3 regions of the Paenibacillus sp. RC334 genome follow, and region 1 is predicted to be linked to each of the others. Evidence: predicted binding sites of a transcription regulator. Region 1 holds the regulator's gene; each other region holds the start of a gene.
What was found. Region 1 encodes Rex, which represses fermentation and respiration genes when NADH is low (regulators of the CRP and FNR family bind a similar motif). Its sites were predicted from a motif close to TTGTGAAATATTTCACAA; they were not measured.
Positions count from the first base shown of each region.

Region 1 (8,329 bases):
CGGTTTGGCCCTCAGCTCGCGTAATGTGTATTTGAGCGCGGAACAGCGGGAGCAGGCGTTGGTACTGTCACATTCACTGCGTAAGGTGCGTGAAGTGAGCGAAGATGTTGTGCAGAACACGTTTACGATCCTTCAGTTATACCAGATGGTGGAGTCCACCATTACTTCTTCACCTTTGGCAGACATTGACTACATTGAAATCTTAACCTTTCCCGGTCTGGATCCCCTTCCTCCCAAGCAGCGGCTAAGCGATGTTGAAGAAGACATCATTGTAGCGCTGGCTGTAAAGTTTGGGAAAACCCGACTGATTGATAATATGAGAATACAGAAGGCGGAGGTGCTTTCCCATGTTTAGAACGATGATGAAATCCAAAATTCACCGGGCGACGGTTACTGAAGCCAACCTTAACTATGTGGGTAGTATTACCATTGATGAGGATTTGATGGAGACCTCTGATCTGCTGGAGAATGAAAAGGTTCAAATTGTGAACAATAACAATGGAGCTCGACTGGAAACTTACGTTATTCCCGGACCGCGTGGTAGCGGCGTAATTTGTCTCAACGGCGCAGCAGCGCGTCTGGTGCAGCCTGGGGATACAGTCATTATTATTTCCTACGCTTCTATGTCGAATGAAGAGGCCAAAACATACAAACCGACCGTTGTATTCGTCGATGAACATAATAAACCGGCCCAAACGGCCAACAAGGAAGTACACGCCACGATCATGTAATGAATGGGAGTGCGGATGAAACCCGCCCTTTAAGCGAAAAATGTGAGTGTATTAATCCATCTTTCGTAAGGGCGGGATGCACATGTTCCAGCATGTATTCGCAGAAATGAACAGCATGTTAGATGATATCGTGAAGCATTACCCATCAGCCCAGGGCTCCCGCAGGCAGGAGTTGCTACAGCACTGGAGTTTGCTGCGGAGAATGAGTGACGGAATTATGGATGAATGGCTGGCCTTTGAGGAAAAAATGGTTCGACTGCGGACTGCTGGTTTTTCCGCTGAGTCCGGTATGTCTGACACGGAGCTATCTGAAAAGGAACTGCCTGAAAAGGAGTTGCCAGCCTTTAATCGGGGTCAAGGGTATTACCGACTGCTTATGTATCCTGAGGCCATCCGTCAGTTTGAACAGGTGCTACAGCATTTTCCAAACAGCTGGCAGAGCCGTATGTATATGGGGATGGCGTATTTTCAACTGGAGGATACAGCGGAGGCTGTGAGCCATTTTCAGAAGGTGCTGCACCTGACAGAGCAGACCGGGCTGAAAGCGGTCATCTATAATGCTTTGGGCTGTCTTATGGCGAAGCAGGCTGATGTAGAGGAGGCGCAAAAATGTTTTGCTCTCGCGCATCAGTTCGATCCTGCGTTACCCGAGCCGCTGCACAATATGGAAGCCTGTTTGTCCGGTGCCGAAATGCTTCGGTACGACAGCTCCATGATGACCTGGCTATAGTTGTCAGACACCGATCGAGACGAGGCATGCCCACCTTCCCAGGCGGTGTGTGCATCGTCTTTTTTGGCTGTCTTAATTTCCAAACAGGCGATCTTCTGCTATGCTGTTATACAGAGTTATTATTTTTGTATGTGTCAAAAGAAAGGATTAAGTTGAATGAAATTTGCGGTATTGGATTTTGAAACGACAGGCACCCAGTCCGCGGATGACATCATTCAAGTCGGACTTGCAATTATAGATCATGATAACAGCATTTCCCGTATTTACGGTTCTTATGTGAACCCTGGCAGATCCATTCCGCCTTTTATTACCGGGTTGACCGGGATTACAGACGATGACGTCAAGGATGCTCCTGCCCTCGAAGAGATGATGATGGAGCTAGTGCCTATGCTGGACGATGTCGTGCTGGTCGGTCATAATGTGGCGTTTGATTTTAATTTTTTGCAAAACGCTTTGGATCGGTGCGGGTACTTGCCGTTTACTGGCAGAATTTTGGATACGATGGATTTTCTGAAAATCATGTTTCCATCGCTATCTTCCTATCAGCTGGGTTTTGTTTCTTCTGAGTTCGGGCTGGCGCATGACCGACCTCATCAGGCAGACAGCGACGCGTTGGCTACGGCTGAGGTGTTTTTAAAATGTCTGGATGAGCTTCACGCGCTGCCTTTGATTACGATACAGCGGCTCAGCGATTTGTTCGCGGAGGAAGACAGTGACCTCGGATGGTTTTTGGACGGGGTGCGTGAAGACAAAGAGCATGATCCTATTCAGGATTTGGAGGGTCATCAGTTTTTTTCGTCAGCTTGCGCTGAAGGTAGAGGATTGGACGGAGCTAAATGCCCCTCGCAGAGAGGACGACCCCAATCCGCTGGCAGGCGTTTCCTTTGAGGAATACATGGATGATGTGCGAGACAATTTACGTTCATCCTTGAGCCAATATGAGGAACGCGAAGCGCAGACGCAAATGATTGAGGGTGTCAATCAGGCGCTGAGTGAGGACAAGCACCTGTTGATCGAGGCGGGTACGGGGACAGGCAAGTCCCTCGGTTATTTGCTCCCTTCGCTATATCACAGTGTGAAAAATGGACAGCGAGTCATGGTTAGTACGCATACGATCAACCTACAGGAGCAATTACGCGAGCGTGATATTCCGATGCTGACCAAGGTGATCCCGTTCCCGTTCCGGGCTGCCATTTTTAAGGGCCGGGGACATTATTTGTGTCTGCGTAAGTTTGAACATAAAATAAACAGAAGAGACTTCGCAACGCCGAAGGAAGATTTAATTACAGCGGCCCAGATGATCGTCTGGCTGACATTGACGGAAACCGGTGATGATGAAGAACTGAATCTGAGCAATCGTGGCGGAGATTTTTGGGAAACGGTGGCCAGTGATTCGGAGTCCTGTCTTGGGCGTTCTTGTCCATGGTTCCGCAAATGCTTTTATCATCGTGCGCGCCACGAGGCGGGAATAGCCGATGTGGTCATTACGAATCATTCGAAGCTGTTCACGGACGTAAAAGCGAGTCATCAGCTGTTGCCGAGCTATGAGCATCTGGTGATTGATGAAGCGCATCATCTGGAGGAAGTCGCTGGTAAGCACCTGGGAATGCATATGAAATATTTCACACTCGTGCATACGCTGACCCGGTTGTTCAAGGACAGCAAGAACGGACAATTGCCTTCGCTGCGTCAGCAGTTGGCAAAGTCGGGGCATGAGAAATCGACGGATTGGGCTTCTACCATCGACCAGATATATCCACTCGTGCTGGAGGTCAAGGAGACTTGGGATCTGCTGAGCGACAAGCTGTTTGGTATGCTGCCGGAGCGAAGTGATGCGACACCGGGCGAAACAGGGCAGTTTTCTTCCCGTCTCAAGCCGTCGGCCAAGCCTGCCAAGTGGGATCAGGCTGCTGCGCTGGAAAATCAGGTTTATGTAACGTTGAGCGAAATTTTGCGCAAGGGCGACAAGCTGATGCTCGACGTGAAAGAAGAACATGACGATTATGCGGCTGACAGCCTCATTACAGATATTACGGGGCTGCTTAAGGATTTGGCAGGCATTAGGGAAAGCTTGCGCTTTTTCATGCGGATGGATGATGAGACGACCGTATATTGGCTCGAAGCGAGCGGGCAATTCCGCAGCAAGTCGCTACAATTTTATGCGGTGCCCGTCGATGTGAGCCGCCAGCTGAAAGAAATGTTTTTTGACAAAAAAAGGAGCATTATTCTGACGTCTGCTACCTTGTCGGTGGATAAGTCGTTTCAGTACATGACCGATCAGCTCGGCTTGCAGGAGGCCGCAGATCAAGGGCGGCTGATGACTACGCAGCTCCCTTCACCCTTTAACTACAGGGATCAGGTGTTGCTAGTCATTCCAAGGGATTTTCCGAGCGTGAAGGGCAGTGTAGGAGATGAGCATTTTGTAGATATGCTCGTCAGCTCGCTAGGTTCGACTGCCCAAGCGACGCGGGGGAGAATGCTCGTTCTCTTTACCTCCTATCGCATGCTCCGGCAGGTGTATGAGCCGCTTAAGGAGGCGTTAGCATCCAGCGACATCACCGTGCTGGGGCAGGGCGTGGACAGTGGGAGCCGCAGCAAGCTGACCCGACGTTTTCAGGAAGCCAAAGCTTCTGTGTTGCTGGGAACCAGCAGCTTTTGGGAAGGCGTCGATATTCCGGGCAAGGCGCTGACGTGTCTGGCTATCGTCCGCTTGCCGTTCCAACCGCCCAATCACCCGCTGCTGGAGGCTAAAAGTGAGCTGCTCCAGCAGCAGAAGAAAAATCCTTTTATGAAGCTGTCTGTTCCACAGGCTGTCATTCGCTTCAAACAGGGATTTGGACGTCTAGTACGTACCGCGAGCGACCACGGGGTTGTTATCGTTTACGATACGCGTGTGATTGAATCCTATTACGGGAAGCACTTTTTGTACTCGTTACCGGGACCAAAAATGGAGCATATGCCGACGGAGCAAATGGTGCCCCGTATCGCCGAGTGGCTCCAATCCGCCCCGGAGACAGAGGCATAACGGACGGACATCTTAACATGTCCGTTACAATTAGGGGGAGCATGTATGAAATCAGATAAAATTTCAGAGGCTGTCGTACGGAGGTTACCCGTATATTTACGTTATCTGAATGCACTGCACAAACGGGAGGTGGCTACGGTCTCTTCCCAGGAGTTAGGACAAAGACTGGATTTGAATCCGGCTCAAATTCGTAAGGATCTCGCGTATTTTGGAGATTTTGGCCGTAAGGGTATCGGCTATGATGTTACTTATCTTATCGAGAAAATACGCCATATCCTGAAAATCGACCAGCAAATTAACGTGGTATTGGTCGGAGCAGGTAATCTGGGGCAAGCCCTTTCGAATTATAATGCTTATTTAAAAGACAATATGAAAATTGTAGCAGTATTTGATGCTGTGCCAGATAAGGTCGGAACCAGGATCAATACGCTGGTCGTACAGCCAATGGATGAACTGGAAGCGACCGTGAAGGAACAAAACATTCGGATCGGGATTATTACCGTACCGGATTTTGAAGCGCAGAACGTGGCTGACAGGCTCATAAATAGCGGGATTGGAGCGATTTTGAACTTTGCGCCGACCACTCTCAAGGCACCAGCAAATATTCGAATACATGCCACAGATTTTACAACAGATTTGTTAAGCCTCGCTTATTATTTGGAAGACGGAAAGGAAGATATGCAACATGACGGTGAATAAATGGATGATTAAAAACGGCTCTTTTGCCGTGAACAGATCGGAAGCGGGGGTAATCCACGGCTATATGATCGTGGAGGACAGCCGCATTGCCTATATTGGCGAGACTTTGCCAGCGGGTGAGGAAGAGACGGAAGCGATTGATGGTAACGGGCTGCTGTTTTTACCTGGCCTGATTAATACACATGGTCATGCGGCGATGTCCCTGCTGCGCGGGTATGGGGACGATCTGGCTCTTCAAGTATGGCTTCAGGAAAAAATGTGGCCGATGGAAGCCAAGTTTACGTCTACGGATGTGTACTGGGGTACGTCCTTGTCCGTGCTGGAAATGCTGAAAGGCGGTACAACCACCTTTTTGGACATGTATGATCATATGGACGAGGTGGCTCGTGTAGCTGAAGAGTCCGGCATCCGTGCCAGTCTGATGCGTGGAGCGATTGGATTATGTTCGGAGGAAGAGCAGCGGATCAAGCTGGCTGAGGCTGTGAATTTTGCGCGTAATTGGCATGGAAAAGCAGACGGTCGCATTACGACTATGATGTCTCCACATGCGCCGTATACGTGTCCGCCTGCGTTTATCGAAAAATTCGTGCAGGCTGCGCATGATCTGGACTTACCGTTGCATACGCATATGTCCGAAACCATTGCCGAAGTAGAGCAAAACGTACGCGACTACGGCTTGCGCCCGGTTGCGCATTTGGATAAGCTCGGCTTTTTCTCCCGTCCATCGCTTGTTGCCCATGCTGTTCATTTGAATGACGAAGAAATAGCTTTGCTGGCTGAACGTGGTGTAGCGGTTTCGCATAATCCGGGTAGCAACTTGAAGCTGGCGAGCGGTGTGGCAAGAGTGCCTGATCTGCTCCGTGCAGGCGTTACCGTCTCTCTCGGAACAGACGGTCCCGCCAGTAACAATAACCTGGATATGTTTGAGGAAATGCGTCTGGCTGCACTCATTCACAAGGGAGTATCTGGGGGACCCAACCGCAGTTCCTGCGGGTGAGGCGTTGCGTCTGGCAACGGAGTACGGAGCGAAGTCGATTGGCTTGAATGAGGTAGGGGCGCTGGCAGCAGGCAACAAGGCTGACTTTATCGCGCTCGATCTCAATCAGGCTCATTTCTTGCCGCATACGGATCTCATTTCTCATGCCGTATACTCTGCAAGCGCCAAAGACGTGGCCCATGTATGGGTTGACGGTCGTCAGGTTGTGAAAAACGGTGAGTGCCTGACTATGGATGAGGAACGTATCAAGCATGAGGCACAAGCCGCCTTTGAAGGGCTGCTGTCGCGCTAATTCAGGTGTCACATCCCCTTAGAGAGGAAGCACAGGTTTGAAAAATAAGAAAAAATGGATAGTGGTCGCCATTCTGGCCGTCATACTGGTCCTGGTCAGCATTTTCTGGTATTATTCCTATGTTACTCAAGATCAGGTGACTGAGAGAAATGCCGCTATCGTAAAGGCCAAGCAATCGGGTGGTCTGGTTACCACGACTCAGACGTGGAAGTCGGTGTGGGATCAGGTATACTGGGTGGTACAAGGGAAAAATGCTCAGAATGAAAATATTATGGTGTGGGTCCCTTTTCAAAAGGTGGAGGGTCAACCTAATGTGCCTGTGGCAGATAATAGTGGTGTTCATACCGAGCTACTTAAAAACGGAGTCGACGAGCAAAAAATGACAGCCATGATCCAGCAGCAGCTTCCGGGTATAGATATTGTAAGGCTTGAGCCGAGTGTGTTTAACGGTCAATATGTGTGGCAGTTGTTTTACGATGACGGCAGTCATCATTACTATACCTTTTATCGCTTCTCGGATGGGGGATCGATGGGGGTAAAGTATACTTTGCCTAATAATTGAGCTGGGTGAAGAGTGGCTGATGGTGGTGTGAGAGCGCTGCGTGGTCCATTTGAGCTTACGATCGCTGTTGCCGACGGATTTTTTTTCGATTAGATTCTTATGGGGAAAATCCGTCGGCAAGCATATGCTTCCGAACCGAGCTTTCTTTCAGAAAGCTTTCAGGCGAACGCTTCGCTTCTTCAGATTCAAATGGCCCACTCCGCTGGCTGATCGCGATGGAGTTACTCCAAACACCACTCTTTCTATGGGAGTTGGGGGGTAGGGGGCACGGACGCCGCTGCGCTTGTCTCCGTTTTGGGTTTTACACCAAACTAATTCTGTACGAACTGGAAAATCGTTTTTACTAAAAAAGATATGTGAAATTAGAAGACATTGTCTTATAAAAGAATGTGTAGTTTTGAATCATTGAAGACTAAAAAGACGTAAAGCGATATTTCTCGCATTTGCGTCTTTTAGTTTTTTTGTTTGGGTAAGTGTTTATTATAGTATCACTTGAATTTCCCTTAAACAGGTTAAACATGAAGTCTATTACATATATCATAATATTTTTTTCCTTAAAATGGTTTAATTATAGGTGCAGACTAACGTAACCCATAATTTTGTGGCTATGTTATCATGACTACTTATACAAAAAGGAGATTCATGAACATGGGTAAAGTGAATGGGAAAGTTGCATTAGTAACGGGTGGAGGTCAAGGGATTGGACGGGCTATTGCTTTACGCCTCAGTCAAGATGGCTTCGCAGTGGCAATCGTGGATTTGAATGAAGAAACGGCCCAAAGTGTTGCTGGTGAGATTACAAAGGCAGGAGGGCGCTCGCTTGCGCTTAAAGTCGATGTTTCCAACCGGGATCAGGTTTTTGCGGCTGTAAAGGAAGCATCTGAAAAACTCGGTGGCTTTGATGTCATTGTAAATAACGCGGGGATTGCTCCCGCCAAGCTATTGGAGGATGTCACGCTGGCTGATTTTGACAAGCTGTTCCACATCAATGTGACCAGTGTATTATGGGGCATTCAGGCAGCAGCCGCCAAGTTCAAGGAACTGGGTCATGGTGGTAAAATCATCAATGCCTCTTCTCAGGCAGGCCATGTCGGTAATGCCAACCTGGGTATTTACTCCGCCACCAAATTTGCAGTTCGTGCCCTAACACAAACCGCCGCTCAGGAATATGCCCAATACGGTATTACAGCTAACGCCTACTGCCCCGGCATTGTACAAACGCCAATGTGGAGTGGCATTGATAAAGAAATTACGGCATCCAAAGGTGAAGCTACTGGCGATGCGACCAAGGAA
Region 1 is NZ_CP125370.1:3,228,312-3,236,640, reverse strand. Features, by position in the region: gene panC (pantoate--beta-alanine ligase) at 1-355, shown strand, start outside; gene panD (aspartate 1-decarboxylase) at 348-731, shown strand; gene QMK20_RS14740 (tetratricopeptide repeat protein) at 814-1,461, shown strand; partial or broken gene dinG (ATP-dependent DNA helicase DinG) at 1,618-4,486, shown strand; gene QMK20_RS14730 (redox-sensing transcriptional repressor Rex) at 4,532-5,185, shown strand; partial or broken gene QMK20_RS14725 (amidohydrolase) at 5,172-6,474, shown strand; gene QMK20_RS14720 (cell wall elongation regulator TseB-like domain-containing protein) at 6,512-7,036, shown strand; gene QMK20_RS14715 ((S)-acetoin forming diacetyl reductase) at 7,685-8,329, shown strand, end outside.

Region 2 (8,329 bases), 930 kb from region 1:
GACCGTCGCCATATGGCGAAGTGAAGCCCGAAGTTTCTGCACCGGGTGTAAATATTCGATCATCCGTTGCTGGCGGTGCTTATAAAGGCGGATATAACGGAACTTCCATGGCGGGCCCTCATGTAGCGGGACTTGCGGCTCTGTTGCTGCAAGCGAATCATTCGCTTACCGTGGATCAACTGGAAGAAATTCTGGAAAATACAGCTACACCACGCACGGATAGCACATATCCGACCTCTCCGAACAATGGCTACGGACATGGTGTCATTAATGCATTGGATGCAGTCGGCTCTGTCGTTCAGGGCTTGGGCTCCGTATCCGGTAAAGTTGTAACAGGTGGAGATGATCTGGAAGCGCCTGTTCTGGAGCATACACCGTCTGCTGCGGCATTCGAGGGCATTGACATACCTCTGACTGCTCATGTAACGGATAATGTCGGGGTGACAGCAGTTGAGGCCTTTGCCAAAACAGCGGGTACGTCAAACTATGTATATATTCCGTTGGAACGGACCTCCGGCGACAGCAAAGACGGTACATATCAAGCGTCCATCCCGACTTTCTTGGTGGATAGCGTCGGTCTGGAATACTATATTCGCGTGAATGATTACGGCAATAACGGTTTTGAAACCGAAGTGTACAAGGTTAATGTCTCCAAAGGCGTCAAACCTGGCTATACACAGGATTTTGAAAAGGATATTGCTGGTATCAATGTCGGTGGACAGGGTAGTGTCTGGAAATGGGGAACCCCGGTAAGTGGCCCCGGAAGCGCACATTCGGGAACGAAGGTCCTTGCGACCAATCTCGAAGGCAAATATGCGTCCAACTCTAACAGCTATTTCCTCGCTCCTCCGATTGATCTGACCAATAGTCCCAAAGGGGCGTTGCTCAGCTTCAAGCATTGGTACGATATTGAAAACAATTCTGATTTGGGCAAGGTGTATGTAGCCACCGCCAACAATCAGAATGCATTTGAGCAGGTATTATCATTTACAGGCACCAGCAACGGCTGGAAAACACAATATCTCGATCTGCGAGCATTTGCAGGTCAGAAGGTATACCTTCTGTTCAACTTTACAAGTGATAATACGGTTGTAAAAGATGGCTGGTATATCGACGATCTGTCGATTCAGGAGCCGGATACCGTTGCACCTGCCGCGCCAAGTAATCTGACTGCTGAAGCGGATACAGTCGGCAACGTCTCGCTGGCCTGGAATGCTTCATCCGATGAAGACGTGAAGCAGTATAAGGTGTATCGCTCCACCCAATCGGGCAAAAATTATACTTCGTTGGGTACAACCTCTGGACTGACCTTCACCGATACAATCACGGTCAGCGGCTCGACCTATCATTATGCAGTGGCGGCCGAGGATTACAGTGGTAACGAGGGAGCCAAGTCGAATGAGGCTTCACTGAGAGTAGAAGTGCCGGATACGCTGTATAGCGATTCGTTTGATGGCAACTCGGATAACGGCTGGACTCATTCTGGTACCAAGGATGAATGGGAACGTGGCATCCCCACAGAAGTGGGACCAGAGAGTGCAGTATCCAGACCAAACGTATGGGCAACCGATCTCGATAGTAACTATGAGAGCGGAGCTGACTTTTCGCTGGTTTCTCCAAAAATTAATTTGAATGGTGTGCGGAACGCAACACTTACCTTCAACCACTGGTTTGAAATTGAGTCCGGCTATGACTTCGGTTATGTAGAAGTGTCCAAAAATAATGGCGACACCTGGACCGAGCTGGGCAAATTCTCTCATAACACTAATGGGAAAAAATGGACTCCAGTTTACTACAATCTGGATAGCTATACCGGCAATGAGATTCAAATTCGCTTCCGCTTGAAATCGGATAACAGTGTGAACAAAAACGGTTGGTACATTGACGATTTCCGTGTACTGGGCATTCCAGCTTCGACAGTGACCAAGGATGTAGTACCTGAGTCGAATATCAAACTGGAAAAAGCGGAAGAACAATTCCCACTGTACAAAATTACAAGCACCGAAAAGAGTGAATTCCAGGAAAAAGTGAAGCCGACGGAAACAACGGTGGACAGTGGACGTGTCGGTCTCGAAAGTCTTCCTGCCAGCGCCACAGTTACCGTACTGGAAACCGGACGTTCGGTGAAAACCGATCCGACCACAGGTAAATACAGCTTCATTCACGTAGCAGGCGATTATACGCTGAAGGCTGAAGCCTATGGCTATGAGCCTCAAACGAAGCAGGTCACGATTGAGAATAATAAAGTAATCAGAGCGAACTTTAGTCTCCAAGCGGTACCTCATGGTACGATTCACGGAGTCATTACCGATAAGCAATCCGGTGAACCGATCCGAAAAGCGAAAGTGCTTGTGCTGGAGGATGCACGCATTGCTCCGGTAGAAACCAATGAGGCTGGAGAATTTACGCTGGATGTGCTGGAAGGGACATATACATTATCCATTGCAGCAGAAAATTATTACAGCGACAGTGTCACGATCACAGCACCTCCGAACGGCAGTGTGGAAGCGAATGTCGCATTGAAGCCATTTATCGGCTTCCAGGGGGGCATCGCTTACGATGACGGTACCGGAGAAAATGCCAGAGCCTTTAACGCGGCAGGCAACTCCTGGGCAGTCAGAATGACACCTGAATCAGAGGTGGCTCAAGTGACAGGAGCGTCGCTTCTGTTCTGGAATTCAACCTTCCCGAATCCGGGAGGAACGGCGTTCAAATACTCCGTATATGATGCATCTGGTGCGGCAGGTGCACCGGGACGTCTGCTGGCTGGTCCATTTGATGGCACAGCCGTTCGGGATGAAACACAGTGGACGACCGTACAATTCCCTGAACCCGTAACGGTTCAAGGCGACTTCTATATCGTCTATACGCAGCCAAGCGCAGGCACGCAAGCTCCGGGTCTTGCTACAGACGAGAGTGGACCCAATGCGCTTCGTAGCTGGCAAGGTGTAAGCGGCGCATGGAGCCAATCACCGGAGGATGAGGGCAATTACATGATCCGGGCGATCGTCAGATATCCGGTTAATGCGCCAACGATTACAACACCGACCAAGGCAACGTATACGAAGGAAGAGACAATCACCGTTACAGGTACTTCCCCGGCAGACGGAGCGGATATCCAGCTTTTTAACGGTAATGAACTGGCTGGTACAACCAAGGTGAAGGATCGCCAGTTCAGTCTGGCAGTCGATCTTCAGCCGGGTGCCAATCCACTGAGTGTTCAGGCGGCGGTATACGGCAAAGCAACAGATCGTTCCGAGCCTGTGGTCGTCATACTTGACCAGACTAAACCGGGTCTGATCTTGACTTCGCCAGATGAAGGAGCCCGTACAAATGCGGGTGTCGTCAGTGTAACAGGTACGGTGTATGATGAGTTCCTCACCAACTTGACGATTAACGGGGAGCCAGCCGAATTTGGAAGCGACGGCAGCTTTAACAAGCGGTTGCTCATCAATGAAGGGGAAAATCAAATTACGGTAACGGCCAAGGATCTTGCCGAGAACGTAACTACGGTTACCCGTTCGGTGTATGTCGATACAGCCTTGCCGAAGCTGGAAAATATCAGTCCTGCTGAGGATGTGCGTATCACTCCAGGGCAACCGGTGCAGGTATCCTTCGACAGTGCGTCCGGATTGGAGGCATCCTTCCGTGTGGAATTGCCTTTCAATCTGACCACCTTGGCCCGAAACGAAATTCCATTAAACGAAACTTCGTCAGGTCATTATGAAGGAACTTACTTCACTTCCTCTTCTCTGAGCCTGGAAGGCGGAGTCATCGTGATCCGGGTAAGGGATGCAGCAGGAAATGAAGTGGAGACGGAAGCACCCGGAAGATTGTATGTAACGAAGGGTGGAGGGCAGGACCCTGATCCGAATCCACCGACCTCTAACGAGAAACCAGTTGCAATCATTCAGGCGAATGATTCAGCCAAGAAGAACAAGAACGTTCAGTTTAACGGAAAAGCCTCACGTGATGTAGACGGTGAAATCGTCAGCTATAGCTGGAACTTCGGCGATGGCGATACAGCGTCCGGCTCCAAGGTAAAGCATAAATTTACCACAGCCGGAACGTATACCGTGGAGCTGACGGTGACAGATAATAATGGCGCAAGCGGAAAAGCTGCGCATACCATCACGATCCGTTAATAAGGTACACGGAATGTTTCTTTTAAAATAACAACAGAAGACCCACAGCAAGCCACCATTTTCGGAGGTCTGCTGTGGGTCTTTTTGAATTGTGGAACAGGTCTGGAAGCGATAGAATGAATAGAAACATATAAAGTGAATCTATTCACAATACTATTTTTTAGACAGGAGAGAATCATATGATTCATTTGCAAAAAGAAAGCGGGCGTATCCGCCTTGTGCTGGATGCCTATTTTATGGGAGAGGACATGGTCGTACTTATTTCCGGCGGCGATCAGCCGCATCTGGGAACGATTACAGCAGGCGCCAGACTGGAGCCGATCCAAACCGTTCAATTGCAAGCCCACAAGGAATTTTATATTACCGAAGAAATTGCCGTTCGTTTGCGAAAAGAGTTTGCGGGTAACTTTGCAATTTGCTGCGGGGCGCATATGGACCATGTAACGAAGGACGAAATCCGAATGTTGACGGAAATGGCTATACAATTGGGTAAAGAGCTGATCGATCAACTCAAGCAAAAACGTCTGTAACGACTGTAGCGACCTTTTTAAGAAAACTCCTGAATGAGCAGATTTCGGTATGGATATTTACTGTAAGGATACTTAAAAAGCAAAGCAAAGCCATGATCCTCGATTTGTACGGATTTCAGTGCAGTGGATGGAATCAAGCTGCGGATCATCAGAGTAACCGCACGCTGGTCTTTCTGGTTGATGGCTTTGGCTAAAGCAGAAGCAAAGCATCGATTGCGTGCCAATTCGAGATACAGCGGAAAAACGGCTCTGGCGATGGCGCGGTGAACCCTCGGCTCAAATGTAAACTGGACTGTACCGGGTGGAATCGTCGTTCCGTTCGTATAATACAGCATTGGTGGCTGGGCCAAGAAGGAGATAAAATAGCCGATGCCATTCGTGCCCAGTCCTTGCTTGGCAGCAAATGGCGCTACCGAGCAGAGAAGGGCCTTCATCCGATCCAAATTGCCATGCACTACAGCACGTGACCATTGAACGGCGAAAGAACGACGGGTGGCAATAGCTTTGTAAAATGGCAGCATGGCGGCGGATATTTTCCTGAGCATGTCAGCATTTAAGCGTTTGTGAGGCGAACACCTTCTGCGGGATGTTGCACGATATACCATAGCTCCGACCTCCTAGGCAGGATGCTCTCAGGGAGCGCATTTTATCAGTAATAGGTAAAATACTGTATGCCCGATCACTACGAAAAGTGATTATGTATCCATATTTTGTTGCTAATAATTAACTGTTTTTAAAATTTATTGGTCGAATTTCTGATCATAGAATTTTTCTTCAATTTCTAGTGATGTCTCTATCGCTTTCTTGTTTAATAAATGTGAATAAGTATCTAATGTTATAGTTACACTTGTATGACCCCATATCTCAGAAACTACCTTTGGATGTATCCCGATGGATAACATTAGTGAAGCTGCTGTGTATTCAATTCCCAAAGATTATTTTCAGAGCATACTAACAACAATGGCACTGGTATTTTGATACCAGTGCCATTGTTCAGGCATTTATTCACTTTTTTTCGTAAACTCTGATATTTACCCTAGATAAGCTTTTCATTCAACCACAATATGATTATTATCCACAATCACTTTGTTGTTACTTTTACTTTATAAGGATAAGTTTCACCATCCTCTTCAATATTAAAATGTTTAATTTCATCTGGAGTTGCGGATACAACCAAATAAACAGATTTTTCATCTCCTTGCAAATTCAATGAATTTTTCCCTTTGTTCCACATTGTAGAATATCGGGTATCCCCCGAATGCGTTACGGTAACAATGCTTGCTCTCCAATCAGCGCCTTTTGCTGTGCTTGTTCCTTGGAAATCAATGGTAACGGAAGCTTTGCTCAAATCAACATCTAAAGGAACAATGTTGTAGCCTGTCTGTTGTGGAGCCTTGTTTTCAGGGACGGTCATCCAGCCGCCTTTACCACTTTTCAGTGTTGTATATATCTTTTCATAATTGCCGTTAGTTCTCAAAAGTTCATCTAAATGTTTCAAATAATATTGTTGGCTCTTGAAGTCCATAGTTACCAATCTTCTTGCCATTCCACCCAGTAATTCTTTAGTAGAAACTCCAGTTACCTTTTCCATAGATTCAAAGTAGGTCGTATCTTTTCCGCCGTAAGACAATAAATCCAACATTGCTCGATGGCCAAGTCCGTTGATGTGATCTGGATTTTCATTAATATACAGGAGAATAGGCCATGCATCGTACCAATTCTTTACATGTGGAAAATGTGATTCCGAATTCAGTATAAAGGGGGCAAAAAAGTCAGAGTCTGGACCATATACCGTTCCACCATAACTGTAGTAATCGCTACCCAAATATTCATTACGCAAGAAGTTAGCTACCGCTTCATACCACTCATAAGGGACCTCTCCTCCATTATGATAGGTAAATACATGGCCTAATTCATGAGGAACTACCCAGCTTGGTGGGTCTACACGCATCGCAGCCGGCATCATGACCATGTAAGCAAATGCATCGTTGTCTACTGACATATAAGCCCAATCTTCGTCAATCTTTTTCAGTCCAGTGCTCGCAATGTAAATGTTCGTTTTATATTTTCCAGTTAAATTTGGAGAAGTTCCGATATCCCCCAATCCAAATTTATCCATGTAAAATGAACGGATACTTTCGAGGTTGGCCAAGTTGCCTTGAACAAAATCCCTATTTACTGTTCCAGTTGTATCTCTGTTTCCCCAAATAATTTGAAAATGCTCGGAGGTAGCACGATTTACAGAAGAATCAGATAAAGAATAAAAAGCATCTCTTGCCTTGTATTCGTTTGTATTCTTCGTACTTTCTGTAGTGATAACGCTTTCATAACCTTCAGCTTTTGCCGTTTTGGCAGTGCCTAGTAAATCAGCTACTGCCCCATAGCTTGTTACATTCAATAATAATAAAACCATTAACAAGCAGCATACTAGCTTTTTCATAATTAACACTCCTTTACATTAATGTAGTATATTGATTTCTTTTATATAATAACGCAAATTCCTCGATGCTGAAATGAAAATATTTTAATGTTTTATATTATTTTCCAATAATAAAAGAACAGCCTGCGAAATCAAATTGATTTAGCTGAGAATATTACTTAGTACCTTGATAAAATCAAATTTAAGGATAAGAGGTTTTGATTTTTTTGCTGCTGGATTCGAGTTGGCGAATGGACAGATATAGAAAAAGAAGATTACTATTATCGTTGCGTATACTCATATAGACCTGATGTTATAATTATAAGGACAGTGGCTCTTGTCTATTTTCTAGATCATTGTGCTAATTTGGGTCCTCTACGTGAGACTGCTGAAGGTTTGGGTGCCGATCGTCACCATTATTGTTGAATTGTACCAAAAGAAAAAGAAATAGACCGCTGCCCTACTTTGGTAAGGTAACAGTCCATTTCATGCTACAACCTATTGGCGACCACTCTTCAAAGCGGCTGTTGCCAAAGAGTGAGGATATTAGTGCATCTAAGCTTCTTTAGCTCTTGACTACATTTTATATAAAGGCCAATGATCTCGACAATTAAGTACAGACGTATTGCGGTAAAATGTATTGTGAACTTTAATCAGAATTGCATATGGCTTTAAAAGATAACCATCATTTTTTGAAATAAGTACTGTCCTGATTTGTAAGATTGTGGTACCCTAGAACGTATATATTGTTATTTTACATATTGGAGCTGAATCAGACAAATGAGTAATTTATACAAAGACCCCCAATCGTCCGATCCTTTTCAGGAGACGAATGGTTATAACGCCCCATTTAATCCGCCCCCACAGCTTCCGCCTACAAACAGTAAAGCTGTTGCTTCGATGGTGCTCGGTATTCTAGCTGTCGTCATTCCCTATCTGGGGTTCATTATCGGCATCATCGGTATCATTTTGTCCAGTCTTTCCCTGAAGGAAATTAACCGTCATGGCGAACAAGGCAGGGGTATGGCTATTGCCGGATTGGTATGCAGCATTATCGGAACACTGATCTATGCATTGATCATCATTTTCATAGTCGTTGTTTTTGTTTTAGCAGCCTCAAGTGGCGACAATCCGTTTTCCGACATTTAATGAAATCAGTGAGCTCATACACTTGTACTCTTCACGATGGGGATTCCAGATGCTATGATGAATGGAGTCCAATCAAGGAGAGTGAA
Region 2 is NZ_CP125370.1:4,158,322-4,166,650, reverse strand. Features, by position in the region: gene QMK20_RS19115 (S8 family serine peptidase) at 1-4,145, shown strand, start outside; gene lpdD (prenylated flavin chaperone LpdD) at 4,325-4,675, shown strand; gene QMK20_RS19105 (hypothetical protein) at 4,693-5,280, opposite strand; gene QMK20_RS19100 (DUF6055 domain-containing protein) at 5,757-7,115, opposite strand; gene QMK20_RS19095 (DUF4190 domain-containing protein) at 7,875-8,243, shown strand.
Region 2: the regulator Rex is predicted to act here: its motif matches at 4,279-4,296, upstream of lpdD (prenylated flavin chaperone LpdD).

Region 3 (8,329 bases), 2.9 Mb from region 1:
TTTGGGACTATTCACTCCATTGGCTGCATTGTTCATTACGCTGACTATGCTTGGGGCGATTTTCAAAGTACATGGCCAAAACGGAATTTGGGCAACAGCTAATGGCTATGAATACCCGTTGGTTCTGATTGCAGTCGTAATCGGTATCGCATTGACAGGGGCAGGCTCATATTCCATCGATGCAATACTTAAATAAAAGACTATGAACCTTTAGAACACAACATCCCCTGTTCGTCATGTGTATCTTTAACTACTCAGACGAACAGGGGTTAACTTTTTGTTGTATGGTTATTTTGTCGAAGTTTTTTTTCGTGCGTCTCCATTCGTTTCTTTCTCAGTGAAAAAGTAAAGCAAAGCTAGCAACGGCAGCGCGACCCCAATGAGAGCACTGAAATTCCAACCTCCTTGCGCATAAGACCAACCGCCTAACGATGATCCAATGGCACCGCCTACGAAAAAAATAGACATGAAGAGTCCGTTCAGACGCCCCCTCGCTTCACTTCCCAAGGAGTAAATCACACGCTGCCCAAGTACAAGATTTCCCGATACGGCCATATCCAGTGTAATCGCTGAGACAAAGAGCAGTACAAGAGCAACTGTCGAATGGTTTTGAAAAAGATAGATTAGCAAAAAAGACAAGGCGGCAATGATCATGGCTAGCCCGGTTAAGAATTTGCTCCAGCCTTTATCAGCCAATCTTCCGGCAATCGGAGCTGCTACTGCGCCGCCCACGCCTACTAAAGCAAACAATGCAATACCTTGCTGGGACATTCCGAAATCATCCGCTAATCGTAGAGGAACGACAGTCCAAAATAGGCTGAAGGCTCCAAATAGACAGGCTTGATATAGGGCACGGCGGCGCAATACGGGTGTTTGTTTTAAAAGAGTGCCCAGAGAGAAAATTAATTTGCCGTAAGATACCGTAGGCGCAGGCTTACGTTCAGGAAGAGCTCGCGAGAGCAGAACCGTCAACAGCGTTACGACAATTGCTGACAAAATAAATACGGCCTGCCACCCCCAGATGCTGGTTATAAAGCTTGCCACTGGTCGTGCGAACATAATTCCTAGCAACAGTCCACTCATTACATTCCCGACAACGCGGCCGCGCTGCTCTTCAGATGCCAAATACGTGGCATATGGCACCAGTATTTGGGCTACCACCGATCCAATTCCAATGAACAGAGATGCGGTCAGGAACAACGGCGCATTGGGGGCGAATGCGGCTGCGAGCAATGCACCGACTGTAATCACTAACGATACGACCATGAGGCGTCGATTTTCAATAATGTCACTGAGCGGTACGATAAACAGCAATCCCACAACATAACCGACTTGAGTTAAAGTGACAATGAAGCCCGCTGCTGTGGAAGAAAGGCCCATAGCAACATGGATAGGCCCTACAAGGGTCTGAGCATAATAAAGATTGGCGACGATAAGGCCGCATGCGGCCGCCAACAGAAACATCATCCAATTTGAAATACGGTTACTTTCTATGGCTTGTTGTTCTCTTTGCATGATAATCCTCCTCGTAATTGTTTAGGGAAAAATAAATACTGAACGTATAGTTCATTAATTCGATAATCAAATAATATACTGAACGTTTGGTTTTGTAAATAGGTAAATTCGTTTTATTTTTACTTGATATTTGATATACTGAACGTACAGTTTATTTTTTTGTATTTACTTACATCTAAGAGGAAGGGGGGGTTCCGGTGCAGAGTAAACGAGGACGTCCGCGTAATGTCGAGACGCAGAATTCTATCCTTACCGCTTCCTATGATCTACTGTTGGAGCATGGCTTTGGAGCGGTTACGGTGGAAAAAATTGCTGAACGAGCCAAAGTTAGCAAAGCGACCATTTATAAATGGTGGCCTAACAAGGCTGCCGTGGTGATGGATGGTTTTCTGTCAGCTTCCATAGCAAGATTGCCCGTACCCGACACGGGTTCTGTATTAGATGATATTCTCATTCATGCTACGAATTTAGTTCGGTTCTTGACAAGTCGGGAGGGTAAAATCATTACGGAGTTAATAGGTGAAGGGCAGCTTGATTCAGGATTATCGGAGGCATACCGGACGCGGTATTTCCATCCTCGGCGGCTCGAGGCCAGGCTTCTTATGGAGCGGGGGATTGAGCGTGGGGAATTGAAGAAAAATCTCGATATTGAATTAAGCACAGATCTCATTTATGGACCGATTTTTTATCGATTGTTGGTAACTGGTGATCCATTAGACGATTCCTATGTGCAGCAATTAGTAATGAATGCGTTCGAAGGAATTCGCTTGGACTGAATCAAGACTAGAGAAACAAAGAGGATATTCTAATCAAGTGCCCTTCTAAATGTTTCAGGTAGAAAAGTGACGGTACCGACTTTGGCGCAGGGTGACGCTTTCGTCGGTGTCGTCGCTCTTTGGGGTTGAAAGGGGATGACTATCTGCCCTTAAAGAGAGAAAGGATCATACTCTGCATGAACATGATGCATTGCAGTGGTATGATGTATGTGCAATCATGGTATTATGCATAGAGATGTATAGTAAAAGCAAGCTATCAGATGAAGGCTCACTCTACATACGTAAACAAACATGAGATGGAAAGAACAAGTTATGGTAAACTATATGAAGTTATAGAAGACCTGGAAGAGGAGTACGATATGACACAATTTGTCTATAAGCAAATTATTGACGATCTTAAGATGAAAATCTTTGCTGGTAAGTTTGCAGATATGAGATTACCAGATGAACGTAGTCTTAGCGAGACGTACCAGGTGAGTCGTAGTTCCATTAAACGTGCTCTGACTAAAATGGAGAATGTAGGAATTATTTTCAAGAAGCGCGGTTCTGGGACATTTATTAATCCATTATACATAAGGAATGAATCTATCTTTAACTACGAAGGCTCTAATCTAGGGGTCACTGATAATTTTCAAATGCATGGTAAAAAGCCTAAAATCAAAGTATTGAGTTTTGAGGTCATTCCACCAACAGAAGAATTACAACGCGATTTATTCTTGGAGACTCATGATTTTGTTTACAAAATTGTTCGCTTACGTTTGTTTGATGATGATCCTTTTATGATTGAAACGGGCTATATCCCTATTAAAATTGTCCAAAATTTAAATCAGACGATTATCGAGGGGTCGATTTTTAATTATTTGGAAGACTCGCGGAACCTGGCCGTCACTAAATCTTTTTTATCCATTTTTGCAGAGCCGTCCCAAGCAGACGATCAAGAACTACTGCATTTGAAGGAAAATGAGCCCGTAGGCATCATGGAAGGTGTTTTCTTTTTAGATAATGGCACGCCATTTGAATTTTCTCATATGCGATTCCATTACAAATATTTGAAATTCAACACCTTCGTATCGGTTCATTAACGATGAGACTGGAAAAATTTCCAGTCTTTTTTTATGCTTTTGAAAAAAAAATCTGATCATACTATGGATAGATTGTAATAAAAAAACGTGGTTAAAATTTCCATTTATTTTAATGTAAGAGCTTTTTTACTGTCTTTTTAATTATATTTCATACTATGTTCAAAATTTCACAAAATTGGACCGTATCATTTGTTGAAAAGGTTGAATTTAATCGACGCAGCGTTATGATGTACATGTCGATGAAATTTCCGGAATAAATTACAAACAAAATTGTTTAGGGAGTGGACATCATGTCATTATCACCTGTAATAGTAGATTACTCATCTAAAGCATATTTGGAAAAACTTGATGCATATTGGCGTGCAACGAACTACATTTCGGTAGGCCAACTTTATTTAAAAGATAATCCTTTGTTAAAAGAACCATTAAAAGATTCGGACGTAAAGATTAAGCCTATTGGACACTGGGGCACCATTCCTGGCCAAAACTTTATTTATGCACATCTAAATCGTGTTATTAATAAATATGATTTGAGCATGCTTTACATTGAAGGCCCTGGTCACGGCGGCCAGGTTATGGTTTCAAATTCATATCTCGATGGAAGCTACACTGAAATCTATCCGCAAATTACACAAGATATCCCGGGTATGAAGAAATTATTCAAACAATTCTCGTTCCCTGGCGGTATTGCTTCACATGCCGCTCCTGAAACACCTGGATCTATCCATGAGGGTGGAGAATTAGGTTACTCCCTTTCTCATGGGGTGGGTGCCATTTTAGATCATCCCGATTTGATTTCGGCTGTTGTTATTGGTGATGGCGAAGCTGAAACTGGCCCATTAGCCGCTTCGTGGTTCTCTAACAGATTTATCAACCCCATTACTGACGGTGCAGTGCTGCCAATCTTACACTTGAATGGCTTCAAGATTAGTAACCCAACGATTATGTCTCGTCAATCGAAAGAAGAATTGACCTCATATTTCAAAGGCTTGGGTTGGGAACCATTTTTTGTTGAAGGTGAGCATCCTGATCAAATGCATCCAGAAATGGCAAAAGTATTGGATACCGTAATCGAAAAAATTGAAGCTATTCAAAAGAATGCGCGTGAAAACAATGACCTTACTCGCCCAGCATGGCCGATGCTTGTCTTCCGTACACCTAAGGGCTGGACGGGTCCAAAAGAATGGGATAACGTACCTAATGAAAATTCATTCCGTGCCCATCAAGTTCCAATTCCTGTTGACCAAAAAAATATGCAGCACGCACCTGCTTTATTAGAATGGCTGAATAGCTATAGACCAGAGGAATTGTTCGACGAAAATGGCCGTTTAAAACCTGAGATTGCCGAAATTCTACCTACAGGCGATAAACGAATGGGGATGAACCCTGTTACGAATGCGGGTAACCTCATTAAAGACTTGCATTTACCAGATTTCCGTAACTATACACTAGATAACTCTGTTCCTGGTAAAGTCATTGCACAGGATATGTCGGTTTTAGGGAAATACGTTAAAGATGTGGTTCTTTTAAATGAAGAAAATCGTAATTTCAGAATCTTCGGACCGGATGAAACGATGTCTAACCGCTTAGCTCCTGTTTTTGAAGTAACCAAACGTCAATGGATGGACCAAATTATTGAACCTAATGACGAATTTTTGTCTTCTTATGGTCGTGTTATTGATTCCCAATTATCCGAACATCAAGCAGAGGGCTTGCTGGAAGGTTATGTGTTGACTGGTCGTCATGGTTTCTTTGCAAGTTATGAAGCCTTCCTGCGTGTGGTTGATTCAATGATTACTCAACACTTCAAGTGGTTACGTAAAGCAACGGATCAAGGATGGCGTGCAGATATCCCATCATTGAATGTCGTAGCAACTTCAACGGTGTTCCAACAGGATCATAATGGGTATACACACCAAGATCCAGGTTTGTTAGGTCATTTGGCTGATAAAAAACCGGAATTTATTCGGGAGTATCTGCCAGCTGATGCCAATTCATTGTTGGCTGTTTTTGACACCATTTTAAACGACCGTCAAAAGATCAATTTGATCGTTTCGTCTAAACACCCACGTCCACAATGGTTTACTGCTGATGAAGCGAAAGAATTGGTGGATAAAGGGTTGAAGATCATTGACTGGGCAAGTACAGATCAAGGTGGAGAACCTGATCTTGTCATTGCTTCTGCCGGTACAGAACCAACGATTGAAAGCTTAGCTGCGATCTCCATTTTGCATGAGAAATTGCCTGAGCTGAAGATTCGATTTATCAACGTGGTAGATTTATTGAGATTGAGAAGTCAAAAAATAGATCCTCGTGGATTATCTGACGCAGAGTTTGATCATTATTTCACAAAGGAAAAGCCAGTTGTTTTCGCTTTCCATGGCTATGAAGGTCTAATCAAAGATCTGTTCTTTGATCGTCACAATCATAACTTGTATGTGCATGGTTACCGTGAAAATGGTGATATTACGACCCCATTTGATATGCGTGTATTGAATCAAATGGACCGTTTTGACTTAGTGAAGGAAGCTGTTCTAAACTTACCTGAAGCCGGGAAGTACACAAGCATTGTGGTTGAAATGGATGCTATGGTTAAGAAGCATAATCAATGCATTCGTGAAGAAGGCATCGACTTACCAGAAGTAGAAAACTGGGTATGGAAAAGCTTGAGATAAAAAATAAAGTCCACTTCAGCACTATACAGGACAAGCAAGCATGAAGTGGAATATATGATTAGTTACTGCGGTGCAAGTGCCTGCCCCCCGTGTCTTAAAGTATGATTTCACGGGGATCAGGCACTTTTTTTGATTTGGTTAGCTGTACTTTTGCCTATGCAGCGGCGAGGTGTTATCTTATATGAAAATAGTAAAGGAGGCTGTTCATATGAACTGGAAAATTTAGGAAAAGGTATTGAATGATGGCGTTAAAGTGCCTGTTATTGGATTTGGAAAGGGAAATGAACCCTTTTTTCCGAATTTGATGTATTATATGGTAGGAATGCAGTCTTTTCGAAGGGAGACCATGATGGGGATTCTGTCGAGATTTAGGGATATTATGAAAATGAATGTTAACGCCTTATTAGACAAGGTGGAAGATCCGGAGAAGACAATTGAGGATTACATGCAGAACCTGAACATCGACCTGGGCAGAGTGAAAGCGGAAACCGCTTCGGTGTTGGCGGATGAGAGAAGAGCGAAAAGAGCTTTGGATGAATGCAGAGCGGAGATCAAAAAGCTTCAGAATTATGCTATGAAGGCAGTGGAGGCTGGCAAGGATGAGAACGCTCGAAAGTTTCTGGAGAGAAAGGCAACGCAGGTGGAGAAACGGGGACAATTCGAAACCGCTTATGACTTGGCTTCATCAAACGCCGCAAGTATGAAACAAATGCAGGATAAACTGGTGTCTGATATGGGCCAGTTGGAAGCACGGCGCATCAAGCTAAAAGGGAAAATGGCGGTTGCCAAAGTACAGCAATCATTGAACGCCATGGGCGGCCAGGATTCCGTATTCGAAGCTATGGAAGAGAAGGTTAATCGGGCATATGATGAAGCAATGGCTATAGCCGAGCTTAGAGCAGGGACGCAGGACGATCTGGATGATTTATTCGCACAAGTTGAGAAAAGCACGAACGCAGAAGATGAATTGGCTGCGATCAAAGAAAAAATGAAAGATCAGAAATAACAGTTCTTTATGATAGAGGTGAGCAGATGCCGGTTATCGAATACAAATGCCCAAACTGCGGCAGTGGCATGGTCTTTGACAGTGAAACAGGAATGTTATCCTGTCATAGTTGCGGAAGAAAGGACAATATCGAGTATTTTCCAGATCCTCTGACGAATCACATTTTTTCAGAAGACGAGGCTCAGGAGTATCATTGCACCAGCTGCGGAGCAGTCATTATGACTGAAGTGGAGACAAGCGCGACGGTTTGCAGCTTTTGCGGATCAGCGGTTGTGCTTGGCGAACGACTGACAGGGGAGCTGGCCCCGGCGCAGGTCATTCCTTTTTCGATCAGTAAGGAAGAAGCTATGCAAGCTTTCCGAAAATGGTGCAAGAATGGCCGTCTGACGCCGAATCGGTTCATGACAGCAGATCGAATCAAGGGAATCACCGGGATGTATGTGCCTTTCTGGTTATATGAATTACATAATAAAATTGAGGTTCAGGGTCAGGGCAAAAAAGTGAGAACCTATACAAGCGGGGACTACGAGTATACGGAAACGCAGCATTTTGATGTATACCGGAAAATTCGTCTGAATTACGTGAAGGTTCCGATTGATGCCGCGGAGAAAATGAACGACGAGCTGATGGATAAATTGGAGCCTTTTCCTTACGATCAGCTAAAAAGCTTTAAAACCCCGTATCTCGCCGGCTACATTGCGGAGAAATACAGTTATAACGACGAGGAGCTCTTCCCGCGAGTAAAAGAAAAAGTGAAGGAATATATTGATGCTTATATTCAGTCTTCGGTGTCGGAATATACTGCTGTGGACTATACGGATAAGCAAATAGACACAACACGAAAAAATGCCGACTATGTCCTGCTCCCGGTATGGGTAATACACTATGACTATAATAGGTTGGAGCATACGTTTGCCATGAACGGTCAGACAGGCAAGGTAGTCGGCAAGCCTCCGATTAGCAAGGTCAAAGTGACTGCCTGGTTTGCAGGCATTTTCGGTGTCTCTTTCCTTTCATTGAAGCTAATCACTTGGGTGATCATGGGGGGGATGTTTTAATGAAAAGGGTTGGACTGATCCTGGCAATCTTGTTTTTCTTCACTGCTTTTCTAGCCTTTCCTGTGGAAATGAAGGCCGAGGCGGCTACAACGGAATGGAAGTCCTTGATTTATGATGAAGCGGGTCTGCTTAATCAGGAAGAGTATGATGAACTGAACACGATGGCTAATCAATACGGGGCCGAAAGAGAAACGGACATTATTATTTTTACCTCCAG
Region 3 is NZ_CP125370.1:121,063-129,391, forward strand. Features, by position in the region: gene QMK20_RS00640 (DoxX family protein) at 1-196, shown strand, start outside; gene QMK20_RS00645 (MFS transporter) at 289-1,515, opposite strand; gene QMK20_RS00650 (TetR/AcrR family transcriptional regulator) at 1,713-2,291, shown strand; gene QMK20_RS00655 (GntR family transcriptional regulator) at 2,651-3,373, shown strand; gene QMK20_RS00660 (phosphoketolase family protein) at 3,664-6,048, shown strand; gene QMK20_RS00665 (PspA/IM30 family protein) at 6,398-7,054, shown strand; gene QMK20_RS00670 (TFIIB-type zinc ribbon-containing protein) at 7,081-8,112, shown strand; gene QMK20_RS00675 (TPM domain-containing protein) at 8,112-8,329, shown strand, end outside.
Region 3: the regulator Rex is predicted to act here: its motif matches at 3,529-3,546, upstream of QMK20_RS00660 (phosphoketolase family protein).